Regions from separate parts of the Uliginosibacterium paludis genome, predicted to be linked through region 1. Evidence: riboswitches for the same ligand, from Rfam matches in the RefSeq annotation. Region 1 holds a riboswitch; the other holds the start of a gene.
The links. Region 1 has a riboswitch for S-adenosylhomocysteine ahead of ahcY (adenosylhomocysteinase). Riboswitches for the same ligand answer to the same signal wherever they lie in the genome.
Positions count from the first base shown of each region.

Region 1 (5,992 bases):
ACCCGAGTCTGCGATTGAAAACTGGGAGACACTCGCTGCTCCGTAGTTTGCGACATACAGCGTCGTTCCCGCCGCCCCCATTCCGAGAGCATAGCTGTTGCTCCCCGCACTGGCCACTCCCAGGCTGGTCAGCGAACCGTCCGCGCCGACCTTGTACGCGCCGATCTGCTTGTTGTCCTGATGCGCCACATAAGCCCGAGCTCCATCCGGACTCAGGACGATGGCATAGGGAGAATAATTTGCCGCCATCACGGCAGTCGAGAGCGCCGAGAGGCTGCCAGTGCCTGCCGCGACGCTGAACTGGGCCAGGGTGTTACTGCCCGAGTTGGTCACGTAGGCCATGTAGCCGCGACAACTGACTGCCACATCGCTGACACTGGACACGATCGTCCCGGTGCCATTGGCAACCGAACAGGTCTGGCCATCCGGTTGAGTGACAATGCTGACCGCATAACTCCCGGAAGCCGTGCCAAAGCTGAATTTCGACGCCCCCGCCGCGACGGACAAGGTGGCATCTCCATTTCCAAGCACGAGGCCACTTGCTGTCAGTCCGCTCACCGTTCCTCCCAGCGTATGGCTGGCAGACGATGAACTTCCTGAGTCGGAAGCCCCACCCCCTCCGCCCCCACCACCACATGCAGCGAGGACAGTGCCGACGCAAACAGCTGCGGCGAAATTCCTGCAACGAGAATGCATGATGAACCCCAGAACAAAAAGGCTCACCTTATTGACGCCCCTCCCGGCGCAATGAACGGAAATGCCCCGTCTTTATCCGGCTTACCGGAGCATCACAAAAAAGCCTTCCAGAACAATGCCCTGAAAAATGCAATTGACATTTCTTTAACCAAACAGAGCCGGTTTTCCAGCAGATTTCCCGAGCAGCCGCACGCTGAAAAGCAAAAAGCCCGACTCGATTGAGTCGGGCTTTCTGCTTCAACCGCCTGCATGCAGACGGTTTATTTGGTGGGGGCAGTAGGATTCGAACCTACGACCAATTGATTAAGAGTCAACTGCTCTACCAACTGAGCTATACCCCCGAAACCTGCTTCGCTTTTCTTCCCTATTGGTGGTAGGCCGTGCGGGATTCGAACCTGCGACCAACGGATTAAAAGTCCGCTGCTCTACCAACTGAGCTAACGACCCGCCGGAAGCGAAGAATCAGCATTGTAGGCAAGAGACCAAGAACCGTCAAGCACTTTCTGAATTTTATTTGGCAAGCCCGAGCCGGTGAACAAGTTCGCGCGTCATGCCGGCCTGATTCAGCGTGTAGAAATGCAGGCTGGGAGCGCCACCCGAAATCAGCTGTTCGCACAGGCGCGTGACAACATCCAGTCCAAACGCACGGATAGCCTCGGCATCGTCACCAAAGCCTTCAAACCTGCGGCGCATCCATTGAGGAATCTCCGCCCCGCAGCTCTCCGAAAACCTGGCGAGCTTGCTGAAACTCGCGATCGGCATGATGCCCGGCACGATGGGAATCGTCACGCCCGCCTTCCGCGCGGCATCGACAAAACTGAAGTAGGCGTCCGCGTTGTAGAAATACTGGGTAATCGAGGAATTCGCTCCCGCCTGAACCTTGTTGGCAAATGCCCGCACATCGGCGTCATAACTGCGTGCCTGGGGATGCACCTCAGGGTACGAAGCAACCTCGAGGAAAAACTCATCCCCGGTCTCCTGGCGAATGAATCCAACCAGTTCGCTGGCATAGCGAAACTCGCCCGGGTCCGCCATGCCGGAGGGCAGATCGCCTCGCAAGGCCACGATCCGCTTCACCCCCATTGAACGGAACTCGGCGAGGTGATCGCGGATACTCTGCTGAGTAGCGCCGATGCAGGAAAGATGAGGTGCAGCCTCAATGCCAGCCTCACGTATTTCACGTACGACCTGCAGGGTGCGGTCGCGGGTGGAGCCGCCCGCTCCGTAAGTCACGGAAAAAAAATCCGGCCCCAGCACCGCCAATTCACTTCGCACAGCGCGAAGCTTCTCGACCCCTTCCGCCGTGGCCGGCGGAAAGAACTCGAGACTGAAATCGAGCTTTTTGCTCATATCGCTTTCCTCACGCCTGCACGCGAGGGTGCAGGCCATGTTCGTGATGGCCGGCGCTCGACCGGCCCGTCGATCAGTAACGGTAGTGGTCAGCCTTGTAGGGGCCTTCCACCGGCACTCCGATGTAGTCGGCCTGCTGCTGGGTCAGCGTGGTGAGCTGCACGTTCAGGGTCTTGAGCTGCAGACGGGCAACCTTCTCATCCAGATGCTTCGGCAGGGTGTAGACACCAACCGGATACTCTGCCGTCTTGGTGAACAGCTCGATCTGGGCGATGGTCTGGTTGGCGAAGGACGACGACATGACGTAGCTCGGATGGCCGGTCGCACAGCCGAGATTCACCAGACGGCCCTTGGCCAGCAGGATGATCCGCTTGCCATCCGGGAAGATCACGTGGTCGACCTGCGGCTTGATCTCTTCCCACTGGTACTTTTCCAGCGAAGCGACATCGATCTCGTTGTCGAAGTGACCGATGTTGCAGACGATGGCATTGTTCTTCATTTCCACCATGTGCTCGTGTCGGATCACGTGGTAGTTGCCAGTGGTCGTCACGAAAATGTCCGCCTGGCTGGCTGCGTATTCCATCGTCACCACGCGATAGCCTTCCATGGCCGCCTGCAGCGCACAGATCGGGTCGATCTCGGTGACCCACACCTGCGCCGACAGGGCGCGCAGCGCTTGGGCGGAACCCTTGCCCACGTCGCCATAGCCGCAGACCACGGCGATCTTGCCCGCGACCATCACGTCGGTTGCACGCTTGATGCCATCGACCAGCGATTCGCGGCAGCCGTAGAGGTTGTCGAACTTGCTCTTGGTGACCGAGTCATTGACGTTGATCGCCGGGAACTTGAGCTCGCCCCGCGCATGCATCTGATACAGGCGATGCACGCCGGTGGTGGTCTCTTCGGTCACGCCACGGACCTTGTCCAGACGCACCGAATACCAGGTCGGGTCTGTGGCGAGCTTGGCCTTGATCGCGGCGAAGAGAATGGTTTCCTCTTCCGAGCCCGGATTGGCCAGCACGGAGATGTCCTTCTCGGCGCGGGCGCCAAGATGCAGCAGCAGGGTCGCGTCGCCACCGTCGTCGAGGATCATGTTCGAGTAGCCGCCGTCGGCCCACTCGAAGATGCGGTGGGTGTAATCCCAGTACTCGACCAGCGTCTCGCCTTTCTTGGCGAACACGGGAATGCCGGCAGCGGCGATCGCGGCGGCGGCGTGATCCTGGGTCGAGAAAATGTTGCACGAAGCCCAGCGGACTTCGGCGCCGAGCGCAGTCAGCGTCTCGATCAGCACGGCGGTCTGGATCGTCATGTGCAGCGAGCCGGTAATGCGGGCGCCCTTGAGGGCCTGCGATTTCGCGAATTCTTCGCGAATGGCCATCAGGCCGGGCATTTCGCCTTCGGCAATGCGGATCTCCTTGCGGCCCCAGTCGGCCAGCGTGAGATCGGTGATGACGTAATCATTGAATTGAGCCACGGTGTTCTCCTTGAACAGGTGGCCGGGCAGGAGGGGAGCGGACTTGCAGGAAGCTCACCATCATCCCGTGCCGGCACGGTTGATCAGGTGAGCGCAGTTGAAGCAGCCCGGCTTGGCCGGGAATCCGAGCCTGGGATGGCCTGAGCGAATGTCAGGTCCGGTCTCGCAGCGCTCCTCGGAATGGCCGGATTATAGCCGGAACAATCCGCATCGCCAGTGCAAAACCGCATCACACAACGCGGTGCCTGCGCCTGAAAACAGAAAAGGGAGCCTTGCGCTCCCCTTTCCGGACGCCGCGTAGACCTTGAATCAGAGGCCTGCGGAAGCGCGCAGCGCTTCGACCTTGTCGGTCGCTTCCCAGCTGAACTCCGGCTCGGCACGGCCGAAATGGCCGTAAGCCGCCGTCTTCTGATAGATCGGGCGCAGCAGGTCGAGCATCTGCACGATGCCCTTCGGACGAAGGTCAAAATGCTCATTGACCAGCGCGGCGATTTTCTCGTCAGAGATGATGCCGGTGCCTTCGGTGAACACCGTCACGTTCATGGGGTGGGCGACACCGATCGCGTACGCCACCTGCACCTGACACTGACGAGCCAGACCGGCCGCCACGATGTTCTTGGCCACATAACGGGCCGCGTAGGCTGCGGAGCGGTCGACCTTGGACGGATCCTTGCCCGAGAAAGCGCCACCACCGTGCGGCGCAGCGCCACCGTAGGTGTCGACGATGATCTTGCGGCCAGTCAGGCCGCAATCGCCCTGCGGGCCACCGATCACGAAGCGGCCGGTCGGATTCACGAAGTACTTCGGATTCTTCAGCAGCTCGGCTGGAATGACCGCCTTGATGATGTCCTCGATCACCGCTTCGCGGATCGTTTCCTGGGACACGTCCGGCGCATGCTGGGTGGAGATCACCACAGTATCGATCTCGACCGGCTTGCCATCTACGTAGCGGAATGTGACCTGGCTCTTCGCGTCCGGACGCAGCCAGGGCAGGCGGCCATCCTTGCGCAGCTCGCTCTGGCGCTGCATCAAACGGTGCGCATACCAGATCGGCGCGGGCATCAGCTCGGGCGTTTCATCGCAGGCATAGCCGAACATCAGACCCTGGTCGCCGGCGCCCTGATTCAAATGGTCGTCGGAGGCGTGATCCACGCCCTGGGCGATGTCATTGGACTGCTTGTCATAGCAGACCATGACCGCACAGCCCTTGTAGTCGATACCGTACTCGGTGTTGTCGTAGCCGATGCGGCGGATGGTGTCGCGCGCGACCTGGATGTAGTCGACGTGCGCATTGGTGGTGATTTCGCCCGCCAGCACCACCAGACCGGTGTTGCACAGCGTTTCGGCTGCTACACGCGATCGCGGATCCTGTTCGAAGATCGCGTCGAGAATGGCATCGGAAATCTGATCCGCAACCTTGTCGGGATGGCCTTCCGAAACCGACTCGGAAGTAAAAAGGTAGTCCGCCATGAATGGTCTCCGCAAATGAAAAACCCCGGAATAACGTTGGCGCGGCCAACTCCGGGGTTCGAGCGGACGACGCTTTAGCAGTATTTGGCGAACCTCGCGGTCCGCGCCGCCCTGCAAGTTGTCTTTAACTCGGCGGTCAGGGAATTATAGGAATGGCCGCTTATAATGCAAGCGCCCGTTTCGAGCCACGCACCTTGACACTCACTTCTTTGCTCCCGCCGCTGTTCCGCCTGCTGGGCCGCTGCTCGCTGGCCTCCCTGCACCGCTTCGGGGCTTGGGCGGGGCTTGCCACCTACTGGCTTTCTCCGCGCTACCGGCATCGCCTGCAGGAGAACATGGCACGCGGGTTGGGCCGTACGCCCACGCGTGCCGAACTGCATGCCAACGCAGCCGAAACCGGCCGCATGATGCTCGAACTGCCTTTCATCTGGCAGCGGCCGTTCGAAGACATCCAGGCACATATCCTCGAACTCGTCGGCTGGGAGAAAGTGCATCAGATGCTCGCCGAGGGTGATGCAATGATCGCCCTCACGCCCCACATGGGCTGCTTCGAAATCACCTCGCTGCACGCCGGCACCTTCATGCCGATGACCATCCTCTACCGGCCACCCAAGCAGGCCGGTATCGAACCGATCCTGCGTGCCGGACGCACCCGCGGTCAGCTGAGTCTCGCGCCGGCCGACCTCTCCGGCGTGCGCAGCATCATCAAGGGCCTGCGCCAGGGCGTCTCCACCGGACTGCTGCCGGATCAGGCTCCCGGCAAGGGCGAAGGCATCTGGTTGCCCTTCTTCGGCAAGCCGGCTTACACGATGACGCTCGCCGCCCGCCTCTCGGAAGTGAAGAAGACCCGCGTGCTCCTGTTCTGGGGCGAACGGGTGAGCGGACGCGGCTGGCGCCTGCACTGCTTCGAGCCGGAGGAGGCCATTACCGGCACGCTGGAAGAGCGCGCCGCCGCCATCAATCGCGCGCTGGAAGCCCTCATCCTGCGCTGTCCGACCCAGT
Region 1 covers NZ_JBDIVF010000001.1:852,886-858,877, forward strand. The annotation lists gene ABDB87_RS04135 (beta-propeller fold lactonase family protein) at 1-558, opposite strand, end outside; gene ABDB87_RS04140 (hypothetical protein) at 691-918, shown strand; tRNA gene ABDB87_RS04145 (tRNA-Lys) at 962-1,037, opposite strand; tRNA gene ABDB87_RS04150 (tRNA-Lys) at 1,068-1,143, opposite strand; gene metF (methylenetetrahydrofolate reductase [NAD(P)H]) at 1,207-2,085, opposite strand; gene ahcY (adenosylhomocysteinase) at 2,120-3,520, opposite strand; S-adenosyl-L-homocysteine riboswitch at 3,603-3,703, opposite strand; gene metK (methionine adenosyltransferase) at 3,830-4,990, opposite strand; gene ABDB87_RS04170 (lysophospholipid acyltransferase family protein) at 5,143-5,992, shown strand, end outside.

Region 2 (5,992 bases), on a different contig from region 1:
GGAGACGCCGATGGCCGTGATCAGCGGTGCCAGGCGCGGCGCGTTGCGCAGCTTGCGGTAGGCGGTCCGCTCGATGATGTAGCCCATCGCCATGCACACAGCCATTGCCACGACGAGGGCAATCAGCAAGGTGGGTACGGCGCCGAGGGCGGGCCAGGTCTTCTGGATGAAGAGCACGACCTGCAGCGACACGAGCGCGCCCACCATGAGCACGTCGCCGTGAGCGAAATTGATCAGGCCCAGAATGCCATAGACCATGGTGTAGCCCAGGGCGACAAGCGCATACACGCTGCCCACCACGAGGCCATTTACGATTTGCTGGAGCAGGGTTTCCATGATCCCGTATTCAGTGAAAGTAAACCAAAGTTGTAAAAAAATCAGGCCTGTGCGGCCTGAAACCGGCGGATTGTCCGGGCTCCAAACAATGTGTCAAGAAGCCAGATCAAAAAGGCGGAGCGGAAGCGAACGGGGCGCCATCGGCGCCCCGTCTGCCTGCGCCGTCAGGCGCTTACTTCAGTGCTTCCCAGGCCCCGGCCTTGAACTGGTACATGGTGATGGCGCCGTACTTCGTGTCGCCGTTGGCATCAAATGCCACTTCACCAGTCACGCCCTTGAAGTCCACCTTCTTCAGGAAGGGCAGATACTTCGCGGGATCCGCCGAGTCGGCAGCCTTCATGCCTTCGATGATCGCGGCGGCCGCGTCATACGAATACGGAGCATAGATCTGCACATCGGCGCCGAAGCGCTTCTTGAAGCGGTCCTTGAAGGTCTTGTCGGCGATCTGGTCCAGCGGCAGGCCGGCCTGCGTGCAGAAGGCGGCGTCAGACATCGCGGCGCCGGCCAGCTTGATGAATTCCGGCGTGCAGCCGCCGTCACCGGTCACGAACTTGGCAGTGATGCCCAGCTGCTTGACCTGCTTGAGCATCGGGCCGCCCTGGGCGTCCATGCCGGTATAGACGATCACGTCCGGCTTCTGGGCCTTGATCTTGGTGAGGATGGCGAGGAAGTCGGTTGCCTGGTTGTTGGTGAATTCACGCGAGCTGACCTTGCCGCCGGAAGCCTTGACGGCCTTTTCCACTTCGTCAGCCAGACCCTGGCCGTAGGCGGTGCGGTCATCGATGATCGCCACGGTCTTGCCGAGCTTGGTCGCGGCGTATTTGCCGATCACCGAGCCTTGCTGGGCGTCGTTCGCCATCGTGCGGAACACCGTCGCGAAACCCTGATGCGTCAGCGTGACATTGGTGGCGGACGGCGAAATCATCGGGATGCCAGCCTGGTTGTAGATGCGCGAAGCCGGAATCGTGGTGCCCGAGTTCAGGTGGCCGACCACGCCCTTCACGCCTGCATCGACCAGACGCTGGGCGACGATGTTGCCGGTCTTGGGGTCGGCGGCGTCATCTTCGCCGACGAGTTCGAACTTGATCTTCTTGCCGCCAATGGTCACGCCCTTGGCGTTGTATTCCTCGAGTGCGAGACGCGCGCCATTCTCGTTGTCCTTGCCGAGGTGGGCGATGTTGCCGGTCAGGGGGCCGACGTGGCCGATCTTGACGACTTCCTGTGCCTGGGCCAGACCGCTGGTGATGCCGAATACCGCAAGTGCAATCAAGGTTTGCTTCATTGAACAGCCTCCACAAGAAAATATTGGCCCGACTGAAGCGGAATGCCGGTCGGGCAGGGCACCCCTCAGGGATGTTACACAATGTGATTTTTTGTGACTGAGCGGAAAGCCCTTATCTGACGAGCCACCCAGCATGAGGGATGACGTTGCAAATTCCGGGCCACTTGGTTCGACGGGAATACGAGAATAGGTTTCGTTCAGGCCGGGCGCTAGTCTCGAAAGGACTTGTTGACCGCTTTTCCTGTCGTCATGCGCTTCTCCGCTGTCCTGCTTCTTCTTGTTGTCTGCTTTTCGGGCTGTACGAGCACGCAGGCTCCGCTCGAGCCGGGCAGGACGCGTCTGTCCGAACTGGTGCGTCAGCTGGGCCAGCCCACCATGGTGTGGTCGGAGGGAGACGGCACCCTGCTGGTGGAGTTTGCACGCGCCGACAAGGGCGGCGCCAACTTCATGGCCCGCGTCTCGCCGGATGGCGTGATGCAGAGCCTGCAGGATGTGCTGACCGATGCGCGCGTGGCCACGCTGGTGCCGGGCATGTCGCGCGATCAGGTCCGCCGCCATCTGGGGCAGCCGGTGCAGATCGAGAATGGCAAGGAGGGCGAGATCTGGCACTGGCCGCTGGACTCCCGCCGCCCCGCTCAGTGGCAGATCGATGCCCATTTTGGTGCAATGGGTAATCTGGAGTCGGTGGAGCGCACCCGTATCGTGCTGGGCGCGCGCGATACGGTGCGTCAGGCTGGTCAGAAAATACGCTCCAACCTATAATTGCGCGCTTCCGAGGAGCGCTGCGAGGTCATTCGCGATCCCAGGCTCGGAAGCTCGCGCGCCCCGCCGCGCGCAGCCCGATTCAACGGCGCTCACCGCTTCATGCAGATCTCATGCGGAAAGCCGGTGAGCCACGATCTCTCCCCTTCTGCCCGAGCTGTCCGAAGCGTTGATGAACGCCCCGGAGAATTCCCCATGCAAGCCGATCGCACCCAAGAAATCCAGACCCTGCTCCAGCAACGCATCCTGATCCTGGATGGCGGCATGGGCACCGAGATCCAGCAATACAAGCTCGCCGAGGCTGACTACCGCGGCACGCGCTTCGCCAATCATGGCAAGGATCTCAAGGGCAACAACGACCTGCTGGTGATCACCCGCCCGGACGTGGTCGGCGCGATCCACCGCGAATACCTCGAAGCCGGCGCCGACATCATCGAGACCTGCACCTTCAACGGCACGCGCGTGTCGCAAGCCGAATACGGCCTGCAGGACTACGCCTACGAAATCAACGTGGCCGGCGCGAAGCTCGTGCGTGAGCTGTGCGACGAATACACCGCGAAGAACCCGGCCAAGCCGCGCTACTGCGCCGGCGTGATCGGCCCGACCTCGCGCACCCTCTCCATCTCGCCGGACGTGAACGATCCCGGCTACCGCAACATCAGCTTCGACGAACTGGTGGACGACTACTACGACTCGGCCCGTGCCCTGATGGAAGGCGGCGCCGATCTGCTGCTGATCGAGACGGTGTTCGACACCGCCAACGCCAAGGCCGCGATCTTCGCCGTGCTCAAGCTCTTCGATGATCTGGGGCGCAAGTTGCCGGTGATGATCTCCGGCACCATCACCGATGCCTCGGGCCGCACGCTCTCGGGCCAGACCGCCACGGCCTTCTGGAACTCGCTCAAGCATGTCAAGCCGATCAGCTTCGGTCTCAACTGCGCGCTGGGCGCGAAAGAATTGCGGCAGTACGTGGCCGAGCTCTCGGGGGTGTGCGATACCTATATTTCCGCGCACCCGAATGCCGGCCTGCCGAATCCGCTCGCACCGACCGGCTACGACGAAACGCCCGAGCAGCTGGCCGCAGACATCAAGGATTGGGCCGAGTCCGGCTTCCTGAATATCGTCGGCGGTTGCTGCGGCACGCGCCCCTCGCACATCAAGGCGGTGGCCGACACGGTGGCGAACATGGCGCCGCGCGCGATTCCCGCGCTGGAAGTGCGGCAGGCGCTCTCGGGTCTGGAGCCCTTCTTCATCGGTCGCGACAGCCTCTTCGTGAACGTCGGCGAGCGCAACAACGTGACCGGTTCGCGCGCTTTCGCGAAGATGATCATCGAAGGCCGCTTTGAGGATGCACTGGCCGTCGCCCGCCAGCAGGTTGAAAACGGCGCGCAGGTCATCGACATCAACATGGACGAGGCCATGCTCGATTCAAAGGCCTCGATGGAGCGCTTCCTCAAGCTCATCGCCGCCGAGCCGGATATCGCCCGCGTGCCGGTGATGATCGACTCCTCGAAGTGGGAGGTGATCGAAGCCGGCCTCAAGTGCATTCAGGGCAAGGGCATCGTCAATTCCATCTCGATGAAGGAAGGCGAAGAGATCTTCCTGCATCACGCGAAGCTCTGCATGCGTTATGGCGCGGCAGCGGTGGTGATGGCTTTCGACGAGAAGGGCCAGGCGGACACCTATGCGCGCAAGATCGAGATCTGCAAGCGCGCCTACGACTTGCTGATGACGATCGGCTTCCCGCCCGAAGACATCATTTTCGACGCCAACATCTTCGCGATTGCCACCGGCATCGAAGAGCACAACAACTACGCGGTCGACTTCATCGAAGCGGTGCGCTGGATTCACCAGAATCTACCGCACGCCAAGACCAGCGGCGGCGTGTCGAACGTGAGCTTCTCCTTCCGCGGCAACGACGCGGTGCGCGAAGCGATCCACACCGTCTTCCTCTTCCACGCCATCAAGGCGGGGCTGACGATGGGCATCGTCAACGCCGGCCAGCTCGGCGTGTATGACGATCTGGAGCCCACCCTGCGCGCCAAGGTGGAAGACGTGGTACTCAACCGTCATCCTGAGGCCGGCGAGCAGCTCGTCGAATTCGCGCAGACCGTGAAGGGCCAGGCCAAGGAACAGGTGCAGGATCTTGCCTGGCGTGAGTGGCCGGTCGAAGAGCGCCTGTCGCATGCATTGGTGAAAGGCATCACCCAGTTCGTCGTCGAAGACACCGAGGAAGTCCGCGCCAAGCTGGAGGGCGAGGGCAAACCGCCGCTGGCCGTGATCGAAGGCCCGCTGATGGATGGCATGAGCGTGGTGGGCGACCTCTTCGGCGCCGGCAAGATGTTCCTGCCGCAGGTGGTGAAATCCGCGCGCGTGATGAAGTCCGCCGTGGCCCACCTGATCCCCTATATCGAGGAGGAGAAAAAGCGCAGCGGTGCTGCCGCCAAGGGCAAGATCATCATGGCCACGGTGAAGGGCGACGTGCATGACATCGGCAAGAACATCGTCGGCGTCGTGCTCGCCTGCAACGGCTACGAAGTGGTCGATCTGGGCGTGATGGTGCCTTGCGACAAGATTCTCGCCGCGGCGAAGGAGCATGGCGCGCAGGCCATCGGCCTCTCCGGCCTGATTACGCCGTCATTGGAAGAAATGGCCTTCGTCGCCAGCGAGATGAAGCGCCTCGGCTTCGGTGGTGAAAACGCGGTGCCGCTGCTGATCGGTGGAGCCACCACCAGCCGCGCCCACACCGCCATCAAGATCGCACCGAACTACGACGGCCCGGTGGTCTACACACCGGACGCCTCGCGCGCCGTCGGCGTGGTCACCAGCCTGCTCTCCACCGAGCAGCGCGCTGGTTACGTTGCCGAAGTGGCGGCGGACTATGAAAAGCTGCGCGCCCAGCACGCGGCCAAGAGCGGCGTGAAGCTCGTCTCGCTGGCCGCTGCACGCGCCAACCGCTTCAAGTGGAACAACGATCCGTCATACGTTCCGGCCAAGCCCGCGCGCCCCGGCCACCAGCGCCTGCGCAACATCGATCTGGCCACGCTCGCCGAGTACATCGACTGGGGCCCCTTCTTCCAGACCTGGGATCTGGCCGGCCCTTACCCCGCGATTCTGGAAGACGAAATCGTGGGCGAAACCGCACGCAACGTTTTCCGCGACGCGCAGGCCATGCTCAAGACGGCCATCGAGCAACGCTGGATCGAAGTGCACGCCGTGTTCGGCCTCTACCCTGCCGCCGCGCAGAACGACACGGTGCTGATCTACAAGGACGAGTCGCGCTCTGAGGTGGTCGCGCAGTGGCACGGTCTGCGCCAGCAGCACGAACGCCCGGCCGGCAAGCCCAACTACTGCTTGAGCGACTTCATTGCCGATGCGGACTCGGGCGTGCCGGACTGGATCGGCGCGTTTGCCGTCTCCGCAGGCCGTGGGCTCGAGCCGCGCATCGCCGCGTACGAGGCTGCGCATGACGACTACCACGCCATCATGCTCAAGGCCATCGCCGACCGCTTCGCCGAAGCCGCCGCCGAATGGCTGCATCAGCGCGTGCGGCGCGAGTACTGGGCCTACGCCGCCGATGAAACGCTGGACAACGCCGCGCTGATTGCCGAG
Region 2 covers NZ_JBDIVF010000013.1:72,156-78,147, forward strand. The annotation lists gene ABDB87_RS18980 (branched-chain amino acid ABC transporter permease) at 1-336, opposite strand, end outside; gene ABDB87_RS18985 (branched-chain amino acid ABC transporter substrate-binding protein) at 509-1,618, opposite strand; gene ABDB87_RS18990 (hypothetical protein) at 1,847-2,380, shown strand; S-adenosyl-L-homocysteine riboswitch at 2,387-2,481, shown strand; gene metH (methionine synthase) at 2,576-5,992, shown strand, end outside.
Region 2: it holds a riboswitch for S-adenosylhomocysteine, as region 1 does, so the genes downstream of both, metH (methionine synthase) here and ahcY (adenosylhomocysteinase) in region 1, are expected to answer to the same signal.